Regions from separate parts of the Siccibacter colletis genome, predicted to be linked through region 2. Evidence: predicted binding sites of a transcription regulator. Region 2 holds the regulator's gene; each other region holds the start of a gene.

Region 1 (5,573 bases), 2.0 Mb from region 2:
CCAGCGCGGTGACGCACAGCACGCGTCCGCCGCTGGTCAGCACGCGGTCGTCTGCAGAAAGCGTCGTCCCGGCGTGGAACACTTTGCCATGTTCAACGGCTTCCAGCGGCAGACCGTGGATCTGATCCCCGGTGCGGTAATCTGCCGGATAACCGCCCGCAGCCAGTACCACGCCCAGCGAAGCGCGCGCATCCCACTCTGAAGTTTTCTCATTCAGCTTGCCTTCGCAGGCAGCCAGACAAAGATCCACCAGATCCGACTTCATGCGCAGCATGATCGGCTGGGTTTCCGGATCCCCGAAGCGGCAGTTGAATTCGATCACTTTCGGGTTGCCCTGCTTGTCGATCATCAGGCCCGCATACAGGAAGCCGGTATAGGTGTTGCCTTCCTGCGCCATGCCGCGCACGGTCGGCCCGATGATACGCTCCATGGTGCGCTGGTGGACTACATCGGTAACCACCGGGGCGGGGGAGTATGCCCCCATGCCGCCGGTGTTCGGGCCGGTATCGCCGTCGCCGACGCGCTTGTGATCCTGGCTGGTGGCCATCGGCAGGATATGCTCGCCATCCACCATGACGATAAAGCTCGCCTCTTCGCCGTCGAGGAACTCTTCCACTACGATACGATGGCCCGCATCGCCAAAGGCGTTACCGGCCAGCATGTCATTGATAGCAGCCTCTGCCTCTTCCAGCGTCATCGCGACAATCACGCCTTTGCCTGCGGCCAGCCCGTCGGCTTTGATGACGATCGGCGCGCCTTTCTCACGTACATAGCTGAGCGCCGGTTCTACCTCAGTAAAGTTCTGGTATTCCGCCGTCGGGATGTTGTGACGCGCCAGGAAATCTTTGGTAAAGGCTTTAGAACCTTCCAGCTGGGCGGCACCCTGAGTTGGGCCGAAGATGGTCAGACCCGCTTCACGGAAGGCATCCACCACGCCAATCACCAGCGGGGCTTCCGGGCCAACGATCGTCAGGCCGATGTTTTCAGTTTGCGCGAAGTGCAGCAGCGCCGGAATGTCGGTGGCGCTGATGGCGACGTTCTGCAGGGTCGGCTCCAGCGCTGTGCCCGCATTGCCCGGTGCCACGAAGACGGTTTCAACATCCGGGGACTGGGCTGCTTTCCACGCCAGGGCGTGCTCGCGCCCGCCATTACCAATCACTAATACTTTCATTGTCTGCTCCGGGAATTAATGGCGGAAGTGGCGCATGTCGGTGAAGATCATCGCGATGCCGTGTTCATCGGCGGCAGCAATCACTTCATCATCGCGAATCGAACCGCCCGGCTGGATCACGCAGGTGATACCTACCGCCGCAGCGGCGTCGATGCCATCGCGGAACGGGAAGAAGGCGTCAGAGGCCATTGCAGAGCCTTTCACTTCCAGGCCTTCATCACCTGCTTTAATACCCGCAATTTTCGCAGAGTAAACGCGGCTCATCTGGCCTGCGCCGATACCGATGGTCATATTGCCTTTGGCATAGACGATAGCGTTGGATTTCACGAACTTCGCCACTTTCCAGCAGAACAGCGCATCGCGCAGCTCCTGCTCGCTCGGCTGACGGCGGGTGACGACGCGCAGATCGGCTTCGCTCACCATACCCAGATCGCGATCCTGAACCAGCAGGCCGCCGTTGACGCGTTTGAAGTCCAGGCCCGGCACGCGTTCTGCCCACTGACCGCAAACCAGCACGCGCACGTTCTGTTTCGCTGCGGTGATTTTCAGCGCTTCTTCTGATGCGGACGGCGCGATAATTACTTCCACGAACTGGCGAGAGATGATCGCCTGCGCGGTCTCAGCATCCAGCTCGCGGTTAAAGGCGATGATGCCACCGAACGCCGAGGTTGGGTCGGTTTTGTAAGCGCGGTCATACGCGTCGAGAACAGAGGTGCTGACAGCCACGCCGCACGGGTTGGCGTGCTTGACGATAACGCAGGCCGGCTCGCTGAACTCTTTCACGCACTCAAGCGCCGCGTCGGTATCGGCGATGTTGTTATAGGACAGCGCCTTACCCTGAACCTGCTGTGCAGTCGCAACGGACGCTTCGCGGATCTCTTCTTCTATATAGAAAGCGGCGTGCTGGTGGCTGTTCTCACCGTAGCGCATATCCTGCTTCTTGATGAAGTTCAGGTTGAGCGTACGCGGGAAGCGGCCGGAAGGCTGGGCGGTGTCGCCGTGATAGGCCGGCACCAGGCTGCCGAAGTAGTTAGCAATCATGCTGTCGTAGGCGGCAGTGTGTTCAAACGCTTTAATGGCGAGATCGAAACGGGTATCGAGCGTCAGGGAGCCGCTGTTGGCGTCCAGCTCATTGATGATGGCGCTGTAGTCACTGCTCTTGACTACGATGGCCACGTCTTTGTGGTTCTTCGCCGCGGAGCGCACCATGGTTGGGCCGCCGATATCGATATTCTCTACCGCGTCTTCCAGTGAGCAACCATCGCGGGCTACGGTCTGCGCGAACGGATACAGGTTCACAACCACCATGTCGATAGGGGAGATGGCGTGCTGCGCCATAATCTCATCATCCTGCCCGCGACGACCAAGAATGCCGCCGTGCACTTTTGGATGCAGGGTTTTCACGCGTCCATCCATCATTTCCGGGAAGCCGGTGTAGTCAGAGACTTCGGTGACCGGCAGGCCAGCGTCAGCCAGCAGGCGCGCAGTACCGCCGGTAGAGAGCAGTTCCACGCCGCGCTGGGAAAGCGCCTGAGCGAATTCGACGATACCGGCTTTGTCAGACACGCTGAGCAGCGCGCGGCGTACAGGACGAGGTTGTTGCATAGTAAAAATCCCCTGGATTGGATCGATCGCCCTCATTATTCACACCGACTCGCCGGTTAACGCGTTATCGCTTCTTATATAGAGCATAAGTCGGAATAAACGGCGTAACTCGCCTGCCAGCATGAATGATTCGGGTTTCGTAGAGCGTTAGCTGAATGCGAAAGTAATAATTTCACCTCAGAACTCAGCTAACACCCCAGTCGGGGCATCCGTTTCATGGCGCAGCATTGTAACGAAAACGTTTGCGCAACGCTCGCGAATTTTTGAGCTTTGACAGGATTGTGGATAAGTCTGTGCGTAAAAGGGTATAAGGCGGGGTTTTGCTGGGGAATGCAGCAGTCAGTCATTTTTATGTCATTTTCCTGTTGCGGCGTTAAGAGAACTCCCTATAATGCGCCTCCATCGACACGGCGCTAACGAATCACTTCGCAGCGTCGGGTCTGAAGAGAAAAGCTCAAATAGAGCTTGACTCTGAAAGAGGAAAGCGTAATATACGCCACCTCGCGACAGCAGGCTGTAAGCCGCGTCGCAACTGCTCTTTAACAATTTATCAGACAATCTGTGTGGGCACTCGGGGCACTGATATCTTTCACGTCGCAAGACGAAAAAGCATTATCAAGTCTCAAGAGTGAACACGTAATTCATTACGAAGTTTAATTCTTTGAGCATCAAACTTTAAATTGAAGAGTTTGATCATGGCTCAGATTGAACGCTGGCGGCAGGCCTAACACATGCAAGTCGAACGGTAACAGGAAGCAGCTTGCTGCTTTGCTGACGAGTGGCGGACGGGTGAGTAATGTCTGGGGATCTGCCTGATGGAGGGGGATAACTACTGGAAACGGTAGCTAATACCGCATAACGTCGCAAGACCAAAGAGGGGGACCTTCGGGCCTCTTGCCATCAGATGAACCCAGATGGGATTAGCTAGTAGGTGGGGTAACGGCTCACCTAGGCGACGATCCCTAGCTGGTCTGAGAGGATGACCAGCCACACTGGAACTGAGACACGGTCCAGACTCCTACGGGAGGCAGCAGTGGGGAATATTGCACAATGGGCGCAAGCCTGATGCAGCCATGCCGCGTGTATGAAGAAGGCCTTCGGGTTGTAAAGTACTTTCAGCGAGGAGGAAGGTGGTGAGCTTAATACGCTCATCAATTGACGTTACTCGCAGAAGAAGCACCGGCTAACTCCGTGCCAGCAGCCGCGGTAATACGGAGGGTGCAAGCGTTAATCGGAATTACTGGGCGTAAAGCGCACGCAGGCGGTCTGTCAAGTCGGATGTGAAATCCCCGGGCTCAACCTGGGAACTGCATCCGAAACTGGCAGGCTTGAGTCTCGTAGAGGGGGGTAGAATTCCAGGTGTAGCGGTGAAATGCGTAGAGATCTGGAGGAATACCGGTGGCGAAGGCGGCCCCCTGGACGAAGACTGACGCTCAGGTGCGAAAGCGTGGGGAGCAAACAGGATTAGATACCCTGGTAGTCCACGCCGTAAACGATGTCGACTTGGAGGTTGTGCCCTTGAGGCGTGGCTTCCGGAGCTAACGCGTTAAGTCGACCGCCTGGGGAGTACGGCCGCAAGGTTAAAACTCAAATGAATTGACGGGGGCCCGCACAAGCGGTGGAGCATGTGGTTTAATTCGATGCAACGCGAAGAACCTTACCTGGCCTTGACATCCAGAGAACTTAGCAGAGATGCTTTGGTGCCTTCGGGAACTCTGAGACAGGTGCTGCATGGCTGTCGTCAGCTCGTGTTGTGAAATGTTGGGTTAAGTCCCGCAACGAGCGCAACCCTTATCCTTTGTTGCCAGCGATTCGGTCGGGAACTCAAAGGAGACTGCCGGTGATAAACCGGAGGAAGGTGGGGATGACGTCAAGTCATCATGGCCCTTACGGCCAGGGCTACACACGTGCTACAATGGCGTATACAAAGAGAAGCGACCTCGCGAGAGCAAGCGGACCTCATAAAGTACGTCGTAGTCCGGATTGGAGTCTGCAACTCGACTCCATGAAGTCGGAATCGCTAGTAATCGTGGATCAGAATGCCACGGTGAATACGTTCCCGGGCCTTGTACACACCGCCCGTCACACCATGGGAGTGGGTTGCAAAAGAAGTAGGTAGCTTAACCTTCGGGAGGGCGCTTACCACTTTGTGATTCATGACTGGGGTGAAGTCGTAACAAGGTAACCGTAGGGGAACCTGCGGTTGGATCACCTCCTTACCTTAAAAGATACAACTCCGCAGTGCTCACACAGATTGTCTGATGAAAAGTAACGAGCAAGACGGCTACGAAGTCGTGACACTCCGTGTCCCCTTCGTCTAGCGGTTAGGACTCCGCCCTTTCACGGCGGCAACAGGGGTTCGAATCCCCTAGGGGACGCCACTTGCTGGCTGTGGGTGAAAGACACAACCAACCGATATCTCAAAACTGACTTTCAAGTCACGTTTGAGATATTTGCTCTTTAACAATCCGGAACAAGCTGAAAATTGAAACGACACACTGTTTCTGTTCTCCGTAAACAAGAACAGAAAAAGGTGTGTTCGAGTCTCTCAAATGCTTACAGCACGACGATGAATCGAAAGAAACATCTTCGGGTTGTGAGGTTAAGCGACTAAGCGTACACGGTGGATGCCCTGGCAGTCAGAGGCGATGAAGGACGTGCTAATCTGCGAAAAGCGTCGGTAAGGTGATATGAACCGTTATAACCGACGATGTCCGAATGGGGAAACCCAGTGCAATTCGTTGCACTATCATGTCATGAATACATAGTGACATGAGGCGAACCGGGGGAACTGAAA
Region 2 (5,573 bases):
TGTTTATTATGGTGTTACGGCTGGCAGCAACGAAAATCAGTATAGGCCCCGCCTGGGGTGGGTTCAAGTGAAAAAGGTAGCAGGCTAATCAGGCGATAACGAAATTATCGCCTGGGAAATTACCTGTCGGACGACGAGGCGGCGGTGCGTGCAGGATTGATGCTCGCCTGCATCGCCCAGCCCAGCACCACCAGTACAATCGTAGCCAGCATGACGCTGGTGGTGGCCAGCAGCGGCCAGGCGATCAGCGCTGACACTACCAGGCTTGCGAAGAAGCACAGGCCCAGCTGCAAAGTATTCTGCAGCGCGGCAGCGCGTCCGGTGGCCTGCGGGAAGGGCAGCAGAGCGGCGGCAACCACGATGGGGTAGATAGCGCCGTTCGCCATCGCCATCAGGCAGAACGGGATCAGCAGCAGCGTCAGCGACGAGCCAGCCAGCACGCCAACGGCGAAGGTTGCCACCACGCTCAGGGCAAACGTCGCCAGCAGCCACGGCAGCATGCGCGCCCCGGACCACTTCTGCAGCGCGCTGCGGCAGCCGTACCCGCCTATCAGAAACGCGATAGTCTGCGGAACGTAGCTCAGGCCGATGATGCCCGGACCATAACCCATTTCGCTGAGGATAAACGGTGAGCCGGTCAGCCAGGCGAAGAAGCTCGCTGAGCAGGCGGCATAGATCAGCACGTTACCGGTATAGACGCGGGAGCGCAGCAGGGAGAGAAAGCGCAGCGGAGCGGCCTTTTCGCTGGTTGGATGGCGCGGCAGCGGTTTCAGGCGCAGGGCCGGGATCATCAGCGCGAGGGTGATGCCAAACAGCACCACGAAGATCGCCTGCCAGACGCTGTGGTTGAGGATAAAGCTCCCCAGCAGCGGGGCGAGTGCCGGCGACAGGCCGACCAGCGGCATGATGGTGGCAAAGATGCGCCGCGCGTTGGTCGGGTAATAATCGGTGACCAGCGCCTGCCAGATCACCGCCGCTGAGCAGACTCCGACCGCCTGAATGAAGCGCAGCACCAGCAGGCCGGTGGCGCTTTCGACCCAGACCATGCCGAGGCTGGCGAGGGCGAAAACCGCCAGACCCACCAGCAGCACCGGGCGACGGCCATAGCTGTCAGAGAGCGGTCCCCACAGCAGCTGCGCCAGAGCGAAACCGGCGAGGAACAGGCTCAGGCTGGCGCTGACGGCGGCAGGCGCAACCCCGAGATCCTGCTGAATGGCGGCAAACGCCGGCAGGTACATATCGGTTGCCAGAAAGCCGAGCACGCTCAGCCCGGCAAGCCAGATCAGAAATCCTTTTGATGGACGCATGAACTTTCTCTTTTATCAATCAGTGCAGGTAGACGGGGCGTGAGTGTAAGAAGTGCGTTCCGGCTTGTGAACCGTTAATATTTGTAGATTGCGTTCAAAAATTTTGCAGGCAAAAACATGTGGTCTGAATATTCGCTGGAAGTGGTGGATGCGGTGGCGCGCAACGGCAGCTTTAGCGCGGCAGCCAAAGAGCTGCATCGCGTGCCTTCTGCCGTCAGTTATACCGTGCGTCAGCTGGAGGAGTGGCTGGCGGTGCCGCTGTTTGCGCGCCGCCATCGTGATGTGGAGCTGACCCCCGCCGGGGCGTGGTTTTTGAAGGAGGGGCGCTCTGTTATCAAAAAAATGATGGTCACCCGCCAGCAGTGTCAGCAGATCGCCAACGGCTGGCGCGGCCAGCTGTCGATTGCGGTGGACAATATTGTCCGCCCGGAGCGCACCCGGCAGCTGGTGCTCGACTTCTATCGCCACTTCCCGGACGTGGAGCTGCTGGTCTCTCAGGAGGTGTTCAACGGCGTCTGGGATGCGCTGGCCGACGAGCGCGTCGAGCTGGCGATTGGCGCGACCCAGGCGATTCCGGTCGGCGGGCGCTACGCCTTTCGCGATATGGGGATGCTGAGCTGGCAGTGCGTGGTGGCTGCCAGTCATCCGCTTGCGCAACAGCAGGAGCCAGTGAGCGACGATCGGTTGCGCAACTGGCCATCGCTGGTGCTGGAAGATACCTCGCGCTCGCTGCCGAAGCGTATTACCTGGCTGCTCGATAACCAGCGCCGGCTGGTGGCACCGGACTGGGCCTCGGCGGAGGTGTGTCTCAGCGCCGGATTGTGCATTGGCATGGTGCCGTCGCATTTTGCCAGGCCCTGGCTGGACCGCGGCGAGTGGAAAGCGCTGACGCTGGAGAACCCGTTTCCGGATGCGGCCTGCTGCCTGACGTGGCGGCAGAATGATGCCTCACCGGCGCTGCAGTGGCTGCTGGATTATTTAGGGGACAGTGAAACGCTGAACCGGGAGTGGCTGCGGGAGCCTGAGTGACAGGCTCCCCGCAGGATTAGCGGCGGTAGTCGCGGAACGGACCGTCAGCGACGGAACGGCGTTCGATCAGGCGCGGATGCACCTCGATGGTCTGGGCCTCTTCGCGCTTGCTGGTGATCCTGTCCAGCAGCATGTTGAAGGCCGTCTCGCCCAGCGAATCCTTCGGCTGGTGGATAGTGGTCAGCGCCGGGCTGAAGAAACGCGCGTTGCGCACGTTGTCATAGCCAATCACAGAAATATCCTGCGGTACGCGCAGACCCATCTCATCCGCGGCACAGATGGCGCCCATCGCCATGATGTCGCCGCCGCAGAATACCGCGGTAGGGCGGTGCGCCTGAGAGAGGATCTGCTGCATTGCGCGGTACCCGGATTCCGGCTCGAAGTCGCCCTGCACGATCCAGGCCTCCGGCACCGCAATCTGCGCCTCTTTCATTGACTGCATAAAGCCTGCCAGGCGGCCTGCGCCGGTGTTGCGCTCCAGCGGGCCGGGAATGACGCCGATGTCACGGTGTCCGCGCTCAATCAGATAGCGCCCGGCCATGTAACCGCCCTTGAAGGCGTTATCGATAACCGAATCAGTAAAGTCGGCGCGCGCTTCGCCCCAGTCCATGACGACCATCGGAATGTGGCGATACTCTTCCAGCATGCCGATCAGCGAATCCGGATACTCTGAGCACATTACCAGCAGACCGTCGACGCGCTTCTGCGCCATCATCGACAGGTAAGCGCGCTGCTTCTCCTGGTTGTTGTAGGCGTTGCCGAGCAGCAGGGTGTAGCCTTTGGCGAAGCAGTTTTTTTCCACCGCTTCGATGATTTCGGCGAAATACGCGGCTTCGCTGCTGGTCGCCAGCAGGCCAATCGATTTCGTATGGTTCACTTTCAGGCTGCGGGCGACCGCGCTGGGTGAATAGTGCAGCTCTTTAATCGCTGCCCACACCGCGTTGCGCGTCTCTTCCGCAACAAAACGCGTCTTGTTAATGACGTGTGAAACAGTTGTAGTAGAAACGTTTGCTTTTTTCGCGACGTCTTTAATTGTTGCCATGAAATATCACTCCAGACCACCCTCTAAACTCCTGAAATTTATCAAGGTAAACGTTTGCCTGTGTTAAGCCTCGGTTGCAACCATGTTGTGTTGCAAATGACCGGGAGAGTTACACCAAACGTCAGGAGGGAGTAGTGGCCGGTAAACAAAATAATTTAGCGACGAATTTTGGCCGATCCGCAGCAAAAGTGGAAGCGTTAATACGCATATCAAACTAAATCGCAGGGGATTTTTCGCACGAACTATGCAAAAATGATCAAGACCTGCTTTTTACAGGGATATTCTGGAGCCAAAAAATGAACAAAGATCTGAAATTTTCACTGCTGACGACCGTTATCACGCTGGGTTTGATCGTTTTCGGCGCGCTGACCGCCATTCTGCACTAAAAAATCGCCCCTGAAACGGGAGGGAAGCCGCTTCTCTCCCGTTTGCGCAACAACAGTGTGACCCTCCTCCCGTTTTACCCTCCGATAATTAACAATTCAGCAATAGTCTTTAGCATGTTTTGTCACTTCTGTTTTTGTTTACAAACTGTCATTCTTTCGCTCCCTGAATGATCACCGCTCCGGCGGTAACGGCCAGACCGGATTACACGGCGTCTGGCCCGGAGTAAAAATGCTATGAAAATCAACTTTCCGCTGCTTGCCCTGGCTATCGGCGCTTTTGGGATTGGTACCACAGAATTCTCACCGATGGGGCTGCTGCCGGTTATCGCCGACGGGGTTAACGTCTCCATTCCCGCCGCCGGGATGCTGATTAGCGCCTATGCGGTTGGGGTGATGATTGGCGCACCGCTGATGACGCTGCTGCTGTCGCATCGCGCACGCCGCAATGCCCTGATCTTCCTGATGGCTATCTTCACTCTCGGCAATGTGCTGTCTGCCATCGCCCCGGACTACACGACGCTGATGCTGTCGCGCATTCTCACCAGCCTCAACCACGGCGCGTTCTTCGGGCTGGGTTCCGTGGTGGCGGCAAGCGTGGTGCCGAAGCACAAACAGGCCAGCGCGGTAGCAACCATGTTTATGGGGCTGACCATCGCCAATATCGGTGGCGTTCCGGCCGCGACCTGGCTGGGTGCCACCATCGGCTGGCGCATGTCGTTCCTCGCCACCGCCGGGCTGGGCGTTATCGCCATGCTGAGCCTCTGGCTGTCGCTGCCGAAGGGCAGTGCCGGCGAGCGGCCTGACGTGCGTAAAGAGCTGTCGGTACTGCTGCGTCCGCAGGTGCTGAGTGCGCTGCTGACCACGGTACTGGGTGCCGGCGCCATGTTCACGCTCTACACCTATATTGCCCCGGTGCTGCATGACGTTACCGCCGCCACTCCGGCATTTATTACCGGCATGCTGGTGCTGATTGGCGTGGGCTTCTCCATCGGTAACTTCCTCGGCGGCAAGCTGGCTGACCGTTCGGTCAACGGCACGCTGAAAGGGTTTCTGTTGTTGCTGATCGTGATTATGGCCGCTATTCCGTGGCTGGCACGCACCGAGCCTGGCGCAGCCATCAGCATGGTGGTGTGGGGCGCGGCTACTTTTGCGGTGGTGCCGCCGCTGCAGATGCGTGTGATGCGCGTCGCCAGCGAAGCACCGGGGCTGTCATCCTCGGTGAATATCGGGGCGTTCAACCTCGGTAATGCGCTGGGCGCGGCAGCGGGCGGGGCGGTGATCTCCGCAGGCCTGAGCTACAGCGTGGTGCCTGTGATGGGTGCCGCGATCGCCGCAGCGGGTCTGCTGCTGGTGCTGATCGCCTCGCGTAAACCCCAGGCGCAGGCGTGCGCGGCTGAATAACGCGTTGCGCATCACGCGCAGGCAATAAAAAAGGAGAAGGGATAACCTTCTCCTTTTTTTATATCCGCTCGCTTCAGCGAATGGTTTTCGGAGTCATCACCCGGCGCGCGCCCACGTAGTGGCGCTTCCAGTAGTCTTCGCTCAGACTGGTGATCTGAATGCCCTGGCCGCTGCTCGGGGACTGAATAAATTTGCCGTTGCCCATGTAAACGCCGACGTGATCGGCGGTGCCGCGACCCTGGGTGCGGAAGAACACCAGATCGCCGGTTTCAAGCGCGCCACGATCCACTGCGGCGGCATCGCGCAGGTGGTACATTTCGTTGGCGGTGCGCGGAATGCGGAACTTCACCAGATCTTTATAGGCATACCACACCAGGCCGCTGCAGTCGAAACCGGTACGCGGCGAGG
Region 3 (5,573 bases), 1.9 Mb from region 2:
TTAAATTTTCGGGCATATTAGACGATGCTAACGGTACGGTCTTAGCTAACACCGATACCAGCGCAGGCGCTGCGAAAGGCGTCGGCATTGGCCTTTATGAACCTGACGGTTCCCCTCGTAATATAAATACCTATCACGTAGTGGTGACGAACGAGAGGTTAGTCAACCTGGGACTGAAAATGGTTCAACTTAATGGCCGCACGCCAGAAGCGGGCACTGTGCATGGTGCGCTGACTATCGAAATCGAACGCCTTTAATTTCGATATAAATCAGCTTAATAACGCCATTTACCTGATGTATAAATGAGAATTTCCCTATGAAAAAAATGGCATTAATGATGGCATTAGGTGCTGCACTTATCGCCGGATCGTTACCAACACACGCGAAGGATCTCGGGCATGGCATGCTGATATTGGGCAGGCTGGAAGCCGCGCCTTCAGGTTGTACCGTGTTGATGAGCAAATATATGCTTACGCTGCAGCACGGTGAAGAAGCGCTCCCTCAACAGGGAAGCATGATTAATACCTTCGGTGCGGACGATCACGTCTATATACAGCTGGGTGGTAAAAATTGTGATGCTGAAGAGGGCTATAAAAATATCGGCCTGAAATTCCTCGGCACTGCTGACAGCGTGGAAGGAAATACCCTGGCGAATGTCGATACCGGCAGTGCGGCAGCGCAGGGCGTCTCTGTTCAGCTCTCTGATATGTACAGCAACATCATCATACCTAATACGACTATCGCGACCTTCCCTTCCGCCAACAAAAGCGGAGATCCAAGCAACTTAACCGCTTCTTTCCCGCTTTATTTCTCGCTGGTCAACCTTAAAGGGCAGGAAGCAACACCAGGCAATATTCAGACCAACCTGACGGTACAGATTGAGCGTCTGTAAACAGGTGGCATTTGGTTTGGTCAGGATAAAGCCAGACTGGCTGTAATAAGTTAATAAGGAAGCAATGTAATGAAAAAAACATTATCGGGATTGATAAGCGCAACACTGCTACTGGCCTGTGCGGCGCAAGCGGAAGATACTTCCGCTACTATTGATATTAGTGGGGTACTGAAGAAAGCTGATTTTTCCTGTAGCGTAGGTCTGAGTGAAGGTTCTGTTTCTATTCTGGACAGAGCTGACACCATGATTAAGCAGGGCGAAAATGCCACGTTTCCAGTTATTATTCATGCTACCGTTGATGGTGGTGAGAAATGCGAAGAGCTGGTTGCGCAGGGTAAAATCGCTTACTGGTTTGAGGGGACTGCTGATAATGCCGATGGCACTGTTTTGGCAAATTACCTGACGGATGAAACCGCAGCGAAAGGCGTCGGCATCGGTATTTTTGACAGTGAGAATAAGCCTGTAGCCGTAAATTCTGGCCGAATCGCTGCTCAAACGGATACTACCTTTGGTTTGCAAATGGTACAACTTACTAACCAGCAACCCGTTGCGGGAAATATTAACAGCACGGTTACGGTACAAATCGAACGTCTATAAACATTAATGCCTGTCGCCGACAGGCATTTTTATTTCGTTATAAACCGCAGCAGAGTACAGACGTTGGCCAACACACTTATTAATAATTTACCAGACCACACCGTCTCTCTTGCGTATTCACCCAATCAAAGCCGACCAATGTTCATATGCGTTATTAATATAAGACCACCGCATAGCAATTTATATCGTTCGGTTCAGTTAATAGTACTTTCTCTATAGCGCTAAATTGTCGCAGGGACATAAACACTCGTAATACACAAGGAGGCAGAAATTATATAAGCACGTTACCCAGGTTATTATATCTTCTGTTAATTATAAGGATGAACCAAATGAAAACAAAAGTTGCAGGGCTTGCTGTAGCATCATTTCTGGTTTTAGGTACTGCGCATGCTGAAGATGTTAATGCTGTACTGTCTATTACAGGCACCGTTACTGCCGCTTCGAACGCGTGCCAGATAGCACTTGATAAAAGTAGCATTAACCTTACCGCTGACGTTAACAATATAATTAAGCAAGGCGATAACGCCACAGCTTACGCACCACTGAGAATGCAAGTATGGGCAGTAGATAATAACGATGCCTGTGCTAAAGAACTGTGGCAGGGAAAAATTGCGGTCAGGTTCGTTGGCGTACACGATAACGCCGATGGCACGGCATTTGCCAACACCGCCACCGGAGAAGATGCAGCCAAAGGCGTAGGCATTGGCTTTTTTGAATCTGACAACAAACCCATTGATATCAACCAACCTTATCTGCTGGGTGACAAATCCACTGCCGCTACTAAATACCTTGGTCTTCAGCTTGTTGAGTTGAATGGCCAGACAGCGACAAAAGGTAAAATCACGGGTGATGTGACTTTCCAGATTGAACGCCTGTAGTACTCCTGCGCCCATCGAAAGATGGGCGTTTATGTTCAACCCCCTTCATTACCTGTCGCATGCCGGTGCCTGTATTAATTTGCGCCTGTGCAACCGTTTGCTTTTACCTTTGAGTCCGATAGAATGCCCGCTTTTCCGTCAGGGGATCTCCACCGATGTCCGTTAATGCCGTTGAGTCTGAAAATGCGCAACCGATTGCTAAGCCGCATAACAGTGAACTGATCTACCGCCTCGAAGACCGTCCGCCGCTGCCACAAACCCTGTTCGCCGCCTGCCAGCACCTGCTGGCGATGTTCGTCGCGGTGATCACCCCTGCCCTGCTTATTTGCCAGGCGCTGGGCCTGCCGGCGCAGGACACGCAGCACATCATCAGCATGTCGCTGTTCGCCTCCGGCGTGGCATCGATTATCCAGATTAAGGCGTGGGGGCCGGTCGGCTCAGGACTGCTGTCGATTCAGGGCACCAGCTTTAACTTCGTGGCACCGCTGATTATGGGCGGTACCGCGCTAAAAACCGGCGGTGCAGACGTACCCACCATGATGGCCGCGCTGTTCGGCACCCTGATGCTGGCGAGCTGCACTGAGATGGTGATCTCCCGGGTGCTCCATCTGGCGCGCCGCATCATTACGCCGCTGGTTTCCGGTGTGGTGGTGATGATTATCGGCCTGTCGCTGATTCAGGTGGGCCTCACCTCCATCGGCGGCGGCTATGGCGCAATGGCAAATAACACCTTCGGCGCACCAAAAAACCTGCTGCTGGCCGGTGCGGTACTGGCGGTGATTATTCTGCTCAACCGTCAGCGTAATCCTTATCTGCGCGTGGCTTCACTGGTGATCGCGATGGCGGTGGGTTATCTGCTGGCCTGGGCACTGGATATGCTGCCCCAGAGCTTTGCCGCCACCGACAGCCCGCTGATTATGATCCCTACTCCGCTGCACTACGGTCTGGGCATCGACTGGAACCTGCTGGTGCCGCTGATGCTGGTATTTATGATCACCTCTCTGGAAACCATCGGCGACATCACCGCAACCTCCGACGTTTCAGAGCAGCCGGTTTCCGGCCCGCTATATATGAAGCGTCTGAAGGGTGGCGTGCTGGCGAACGGCCTGAACTCGTTTGTCTCGGCGGTGTTCAATACTTTCCCGAACTCCTGCTTCGGGCAGAACAACGGCGTAATCCAGCTGACCGGCGTTGCCAGCCGCTACGTGGGCTTTGTGGTGGCGTTGATGCTGATCGTGCTGGGCCTGTTCCCGGCGGTAAGCGGCTTTGTGCAGCACATTCCGGAGCCGGTACTGGGCGGCGCGACCATCGTGATGTTCGGCACCATCGCGGCCTCAGGCGTGCGCATTGTCTCTCGTGAGCCGCTGAACCGCCGCGCGATCATGATTATCGCTCTGTCGCTGGCGGTAGGTCTTGGCGTATCGCAGCAGCCGCTGATCCTGCAGTTTGCCCCGGACTGGGTGAAAAACCTGCTCTCTTCCGGCATCGCTGCGGGCGGCATTACCGCTATCGTGCTGAACCTTGTTTTCCCGCCGGAAAAAAATTAAGACATAACCAGGGCGGTAAGCGCTGTTACCGCCCGCTGTTACTTGCCAGAATAATTCCCTCCTTGAGCTGTGCCGCTAAATGCGGCATAACTGGCCTATTCAGACGTTTACAGGATGGAAGACGATGAAACTGATTGGAAAACTGCTTACCTGGCTCATTGTTGCCATTCTGGTCATTATTATTGCGCTCTATCTCCTGCTGCAGACGCGCTGGGGTGCAGGCTGGATCACCGGCTGGATCAACAGCCACAGCGAGTACCACATCGCTTTCGACAAGATGGATCATCGCTTCTCTTCCCCTTCGCACCTTGAATTGTTGAACGTGACCTTTGGCCGCAACGGCAAGCCCGCGACGGTGGTAGCGAAACGCGTCAATATCGGGCTGAGCAGCCGCCAGCTCACCGACCCTTTACACGCCGATACCATCCTGCTGCAGGATGGCACCCTGAATCTCTCGCCTGACACTGCCTCTTTACCGCTCCAGGCCGACAGCCTGCGCCTGGAGAATATGGCCTTTAACAGCCCGCGTACCGGCTGGGATCTCAGCGCCCAGCGGGTCAACGGCGGCGTAGCGCCCTGGCTGCCGAAAGCGGGTAAAGTGCTGGGGGATAAAGCCAATTTCCAGATCAGCGCCGGTTCCCTGACGCTCAACGACATTCCCGCCAGCAACGTGCTGGTGCAGGGGAATATCGATGGCGAGCAGGTCACACTTTCCACCTTCGGCGCTGACGTAGCGCAAGGGTCGATGACCGGTAATGCCCGACGCAGCGCGGACGGCGGCTGGCATGTGGATCGGCTGCGCCTGAACGACATTCGCCTGCAAAGCGACAAAACGCTGTCGGCATTCCTCTACCCGCTCACTACCCTCGCCTCGCTGACCCTGGAACAGGTGGATATCACCGATGCGCGCCTGCAGGGGCCTGACTGGGCGGTAACCGATCTCGACTTAAGCCTGCGTGACCTGACGCTGCGCGGCGACAGCTGGCAGAGTGAGGACGGCAGACTGTCGATGAACGCCAGCGAATTTATTGTCGGCTCGGTTCACCTGTTCGACCCCATCGTTAACGCCGACCTGACGCCGCAGGGCGTGACGCTGCGCCAGTTCACTTCACGCTGGGAGCGCGGCATGGTGCGCACCTCCGGCAGCTGGCTGCGGGACGAAAATCGTCTGGTGCTCGACGAGGTGGCGCTGGCGGGGCTGGAGTACACGCTGCCGGATAACTGGAAGGCGCTGTGGATGCAGCCGCTCCCGGCCTGGCTCGAAAGCCTGACTATCGGGCGTCTCAGCCTCAGCCGCAATCTGGTTATCGATATCGACCCGACTTTCCCGTGGCAGATCACCTCTCTGGACGGCGTCGGCAATCAGCTTCAGCTGGTGAAAAACCGCCAGTGGGGAGCCTGGAGCGGGAATGCGACCTTCAACGGCGCAGCGGCGACGTTCAACCGGGTGGACGTGCGTAACCCTTCCATCGCCTTCAACGCTAACGCCTCGGCGATCACGATCAGCGAGCTGAGCGCTTTCGCCGGAAAAGGCCTGCTGGAAGCCACGGCGGTAATCTCACAGCTGCCGGGCCGCCAGGCGAAAGTGAGCCTGAATGGCCGCGCGGTGCCGGTCAACGTCCTGCAACAGTGGGGCTGGCCGGAAATTCCGCTGGCGGG
Region 4 (5,573 bases), 1.3 Mb from region 2:
TCGGCTCGCTATTGGATGTGCCGGGCCATCCCGGCATGAACCACGTAATGCAGGTTACGGATGGGGTGCTGGCAGAAGCGTGTTCGGCCTTACTAAGTGAGTTCTTTCGAACGCGTCGTCTTGAGAAAAAGGCCCTAAAGGAAGCGGCCCGAAAGGCGGTTTGATCAGCTCCTGCGGACGCACAATCGGGTAATCCGCAGCGATTTTCTCCAGGCGGGCGGCCTGCTTCTCTTTCTCCATCAGATAGCCAACCAGGCTTATCTGATACTTACGAATATTTTCTACATAGGCGTAAGCCTCATGCCCGCGCGCGTAGCCGTAGGTCGTCTTGCTGTAGTAGGGCTTCAGGCTCAGCAGTGACAGGCGCTGTTTTACGTCAGCCCAGCTGTCGGGATTGCCTTTCTGCTTCGCCGTCAGCGCTCTGGCATCCAGCATATGGGCGTACCCCATATTGTAAGCCGCCAGCGCGAACCAGATGCGCTCCTCTTCCGGCACCGTCTCCGGCACCTTTTTCATCATATCGCTCAGGTAGCGCGCCCCGCCGCTGATGCTCTGCTCGGGATCGAGCCGGTCAGTCAGGCCGACGCTCTGTGCGGTATTACGCGTCAGCATCATCAGGCCGCGTACGCCGGTGGGGGAGGTGGCCTGCGGGTCCCAGTGCGACTCCTGATAGGAAATGGCGGCCAGCAGCTTCCAGTCGATGTCGGTAGCGTACTTCTCAAACAGCGGCTGCAGATCCGGCAGCAGCGTGTCCACGGCACGCAGGAAGCTGCGGGTATCTACGTAGTCAAAGTCGTTGCCGTGACCGAGGTACTTCTCCTCCAGCCGCGCCAGAGTGCCGTCTTCGTTAATGCGGTTGAAGAAATCCAGCATCGCTGCCGCCAGCGTATGGTCGCCGTCGCGCTGGGTATACCAGCTTACCGGCTGCTCATCGGTCATATCCAGCGCCACGGCCAGCTGGGGATGCACACGCTGGAACAGGTTCACCGCCACCGAGTCGGCAATGGTGTAGTCAATTTTACCTTCCAGCACCTGGCTTAACAGCGTGTTGCTGTTGCGCTGAGGATCGATGGTCCAGCTGAGGTCCGGGTATTTGCTCGCCCTGAGCTTTTCCAGCTCGTTAAGCGCCGTATGCCCCGGCGCGATCACCAGCTGGCCGGGCTTGATAGCGCCGGGGTTGCGCGGACGCAGGGAACCCACGCGGTAAACCAGCTGCTGCGAAACCGAATAGTAGGTCGGCCCCGGCTCGTAGTGCCGGGTTCGCTCCGGGTTGTACACCAGCCCGGCGGCGAGCACGTCGGCATCATTATTATCAAGATCGTCAAACAGCTCGTTGATGTTCTGGCGTGAGGTGATCTCAAGCTTCACGCCGAGATAGTCAGCAAACAGCTGCGCCAACTCGTAGTCGAGGCCGTAGGCTTTGCCGTTGATCGAGGTATAGATAAGCGGGGAGGGAACGGTACTGACGCGCAGTACGCCGCGAGACTTTATTTCCGCCAGCCGGTTTTCCGCGCCGCCAAACCAGGGGATAGCGGGCCACAAGGCTAACGCCAGCAGCAGAGACACGATGCAGATAAACAGATAATTAAGCTTTAATTTTTTCAATCAGTTAATTCTCTGCGGTGTATCGAGCCCCGGCGGTAATGTGTAGTGTTATAGGTATGGTTAATGACAATTTGAGCGGCATTTTGCTTAACAATGAGTCAGTTGGCAACTAATTAGAGCGATTGGCGACGGCATACGGACGAAACGGCGGGCGATTTTATTTCTACGCAAACGGTTTCGTCGGCGCGCCGTATTCTCTATAATGACGCCCGTTTTCCCCTGCGCCCACTGACAGCGCTGCGCTGGCGCTGCAAAGACGAGAGACTTATGATGGAAATTCTGCGTGGTTCGCCCGCCCTGTCTGCATTCCGTATCAACAAGCTGCTGGACCGTTTCACGGCACTCAACCTGCCGGTGACCTCGGTTTATGCGGAATACGTTCACTTTGCCGACCTTAATGCGCCACTCAGTGCGGATGAACACAGCCGCTTAGCCCGCCTGCTGCAGTATGGCCCGAGCCTCAGCAGCCATGAACCGCGCGGTACGCTGCTGCTGGTGACGCCGCGTCCGGGCACCATCTCTCCGTGGTCATCGAAAGCGACCGATATCGCCCATAACTGCGGTCTGGCGCAGATCAACCGCCTTGAGCGCGGCGTAGCCTGGTATGTCGTCGCCGACTCCCTGAACGATGCGCAGTGGCAGGCACTGGCCGGCGAGCTGCACGATCGCATGATGGAGAGCGTGTTCGGCTCGCTGAACGAGGCGCAGCAGCTGTTTGCTCATCACTCCCCGGCCCCGGTGCAGAGCGTGGATCTGCTGGGCCAGGGCCGCGAGGCGCTGATGGAGGCCAATGTGCGTCTCGGTCTTGCGCTGGCGGAAGATGAAATCGACTATCTCCAGGATGCTTTTACCCGTCTGGGGCGCAACCCGAACGATATCGAACTCTATATGTTCGCGCAGGCCAACTCTGAGCATTGCCGCCATAAGATCTTCAACGCCGACTGGATCATCGACGGCGAACAGCAGCCGAAGTCGCTGTTCAAAATGATCAAAAACACCTTCGAGAAAACCCCGGAGCACGTACTGTCGGCGTATAAAGACAACGCCGCGGTGATGGAAGGCTCCCCGGTGGGCCGCTTCTTTGCCGACCACAGCGCCGGGCGCTACGACTACCATCAGGAAGAGGCGCACATCCTGATGAAAGTGGAAACCCATAACCACCCGACCGCCATCTCTCCGTGGCCGGGTGCTGCCACCGGCTCCGGCGGCGAGATCCGCGATGAAGGTGCCACCGGACGCGGTGCCAAACCGAAAGCCGGGCTGGTGGGCTTCTCGGTCTCCAACCTGCGTATCCCGGGCTTCGAACAGCCGTGGGAAGAGGATTTCGGTAAGCCGGAACGCATCGTTACCGCGCTGGATATCATGACCGACGGCCCGCTGGGCGGCGCGGCGTTTAATAACGAATTTGGTCGTCCGGCCCTGACCGGCTACTTCCGTACCTACGAAGAAAAAGTCACTAGCCACAATGGCGAAGAGCTGCGCGGCTATCACAAGCCGGTGATGCTGGCGGGCGGTATCGGCAACATTCGCGGCGAGCACGTCAGGAAGGGCGACATTACCGTCGGCGCGAAGCTGATCGTACTGGGCGGCCCGGCGATGAACATCGGTCTCGGCGGCGGGGCGGCCTCCTCAATGGCGTCTGGTCAGTCCGATGCGGATTTAGATTTTGCCTCGGTACAGCGCGACAACCCGGAAATGGAACGTCGCTGTCAGGAAGTGATCGACCGCTGCTGGCAGCTGGGCGATGCCAACCCGATTCTGTTTATTCATGACGTTGGTGCCGGCGGCCTCTCTAACGCCATGCCGGAGCTGGTGAGCGATGGCGGCCGCGGCGGGCGCTTCGAGCTGCGCGACATCCTCAACGACGAGCCGGGCATGAGCCCGCTGGAAGTGTGGTGTAACGAATCCCAGGAGCGCTACGTGCTGGCGGTGGCGCCGGAGCAGCTGGCGCTATTCGACGAGCTGTGCCGCCGCGAGCGCGCACCTTACGCGGTGATCGGTGAAGCCACCGAAGAACTGCACCTGACCCTCAACGACAGCCACTTCGACAACCAGCCGATCGACATGCCGCTGGACGTGCTGCTGGGTAAAGCCCCGAAGATGACCCGCAACGTGACGCGCCAGCAGGCCAGCGGCCAGCCGCTTGAACGTAGCGGGATCACCATTGCGGAAGCGGTGAAGCGCGTGCTGCACCTCCCGACGGTGGCGGAGAAAACCTTCCTCGTCACCATCGGCGACCGTACCGTCACCGGCATGGTGGCGCGCGACCAGATGGTTGGTCCGTGGCAGGTGCCGGTTGCTAACTGTGCGGTAACCACCGCCAGCCTCGACAGCTACTACGGCGAAGCGATGTCGCTGGGCGAGCGCGCGCCAGTGGCGCTGCTCGACTTCGCGGCCTCTGCACGTCTGGCAGTTGGTGAAGCGCTGACCAACATCGCCGCTACGCAGATCGGCGACATCAAACGCATCAAGCTCTCGGCAAACTGGATGGCGGCAGCGGGCCATCCGGGCGAAGACGCCGGGCTGTATGAAGCGGTAAAAGCGGTGGGTGAAGAGCTCTGCCCGCAGCTTGGCCTGACCATTCCGGTGGGTAAAGACTCAATGTCGATGAAAACCCGCTGGCAGCAGGGCGACGAGCAGCGTGAGATGACCGCGCCGCTGTCGCTGGTGATCACCGCGTTTGCCCGCGTGGAAGACGTGCGCGCCACCGTAACGCCGCAGCTTGCCATCGAAGACAACGCCCTGCTGCTGATCGACCTCGGCAAAGGCCACAACGCGCTGGGGGCCACCGCGCTCTCTCAGGTGTGGCGTCAGCTGGGCGATAAGCCCGCAGACGTGCGTGACGTGCAGCAGCTGAAAGGCTTCTATAACGCCATGCAGGCGCTGGTAGCGGATCGCAAGCTGCTGGCCTGGCATGACCGCTCCGACGGCGGCCTGCTGGTCACCCTCGCAGAGATGGCCTTCGCGGGTCACTGCGGTGTTGAAGCAGACATCACCCGCCTCGGTGACGACGCGCTGGCAGCGCTGTTCAACGAAGAGCTGGGCGGCGTGATTCAGGTGCGTGCCGCCGATCGTCAGGCGGTGGAAGCGGTGCTGGACGCACACGGCCTCGCCGACTGCGTGCACTATCTCGGCAAGGCGGTAGCAGGGGATCGCTTCACGCTGACCGCGAGCGGCGACACCGTCTTCAGCGAGAGCCGCACCACGCTGCGCGTCTGGTGGGCGGAAACCACCTGGCAGATGCAGCGCCTGCGTGATAATCCGGCGTGCGCCGATCAGGAGCACGAGGCGAAATCCAACGACAGCGATCCGGGCCTTAACGTAAAGCTGTCGTTCGATATCAATGAAGACATCGCGGCACCTTACATCGCAAAAGGTGCGCGCCCGAAAGTAGCGGTGCTGCGCGAGCAGGGCGTTAACTCCCACGTGGAGATGGCTGCGGCGTTCCACCGTGCGGGCTTTGATGCCATCGACGTACACATGAGCGACCTGCTGGCCGGTCGTCGCGGTCTGGACGATGTCCAGGCGCTGGTGGCGTGCGGCGGCTTCTCCTACGGTGATGTGCTGGGTGCGGGCGAAGGCTGGGCAAAATCAATTCTGTTCAACGAGCGCGTGCGTGACGAGTTCCAGACGTTCTTCCACCGTCCGCAGACCCTGGCGCTGGGCGTGTGCAACGGCTGTCAGATGATGTCCAATCTGCGCGAGCTGATCCCGGGCAGCGACCTGTGGCCGCGCTTCGTGCGTAACCAGTCCGACCGCTTTGAAGCACGCTTCAGCCTGGTGGAAGTGACCTCCAGCCCGTCGCTGCTGCTGCAGGGGATGGTCGGGTCGCACATGCCGATCGCCGTTTCCCACGGCGAAGGGCTGGTAGAAGTGCGCGATGCGGCACACCTCGCCGCGCTGGAGAGCAAAGGCCTGGTGGCGCTGCGCTTCATCGATAACTTTGGGGCGGTGACCGAAACCTATCC

Evidence for each region. Region 2 encodes PurR, which represses purine synthesis genes. Its sites were predicted from a motif close to CANGCAAACGTTTGCNTG; they were not measured.
Region 1: a site for PurR is predicted at 3,008-3,025, ahead of purH (bifunctional phosphoribosylaminoimidazolecarboxamide formyltransferase/IMP cyclohydrolase). Genes of this name have one in related genera too.
Region 3: a site for PurR is predicted at 2,454-2,471, ahead of KFZ77_RS18620 (nucleobase:cation symporter-2 family protein). Genes of this name have one in related genera too.
Region 4: a site for PurR is predicted at 1,770-1,787, ahead of purL (phosphoribosylformylglycinamidine synthase). Genes of this name have one in related genera too.

Annotation. Positions count from the first base shown of each region.
Region 1 is NZ_CP074352.1:3,753,440-3,759,012, reverse strand. Features, by position in the region: gene purD (phosphoribosylamine--glycine ligase) at 1-1,171, opposite strand, end outside; gene purH (bifunctional phosphoribosylaminoimidazolecarboxamide formyltransferase/IMP cyclohydrolase) at 1,187-2,776, opposite strand; rRNA gene KFZ77_RS17935 (16S ribosomal RNA) at 3,454-4,995, shown strand; tRNA gene KFZ77_RS17930 (tRNA-Glu) at 5,083-5,157, shown strand; rRNA gene KFZ77_RS17925 (23S ribosomal RNA) at 5,377-5,573, shown strand, end outside.
Region 2 is NZ_CP074352.1:1,740,327-1,745,899, forward strand. Features, by position in the region: gene punC (purine nucleoside transporter PunC) at 120-1,307, opposite strand; gene punR (DNA-binding transcriptional activator PunR) at 1,425-2,336, shown strand; gene purR (HTH-type transcriptional repressor PurR) at 2,353-3,378, opposite strand; gene cydH (cytochrome bd-I oxidase subunit CydH) at 3,675-3,764, shown strand; gene KFZ77_RS08350 (MFS transporter) at 3,999-5,165, shown strand; gene KFZ77_RS08355 (C40 family peptidase) at 5,239-5,573, opposite strand, start outside.
Region 3 is NZ_CP074352.1:3,894,683-3,900,255, forward strand. Features, by position in the region: gene KFZ77_RS18600 (fimbrial protein) at 1-257, shown strand, start outside; gene KFZ77_RS18605 (fimbrial protein) at 317-892, shown strand; gene KFZ77_RS18610 (fimbrial protein) at 962-1,489, shown strand; gene KFZ77_RS18615 (fimbrial protein) at 1,819-2,367, shown strand; gene KFZ77_RS18620 (nucleobase:cation symporter-2 family protein) at 2,523-3,914, shown strand; gene KFZ77_RS18625 (AsmA family protein) at 4,039-5,573, shown strand, end outside.
Region 4 is NZ_CP074352.1:3,003,974-3,009,546, reverse strand. Features, by position in the region: gene tadA (tRNA adenosine(34) deaminase TadA) at 1-164, shown strand, start outside; gene mltF (membrane-bound lytic murein transglycosylase MltF) at 55-1,605, opposite strand; gene purL (phosphoribosylformylglycinamidine synthase) at 1,873-5,573, shown strand, end outside.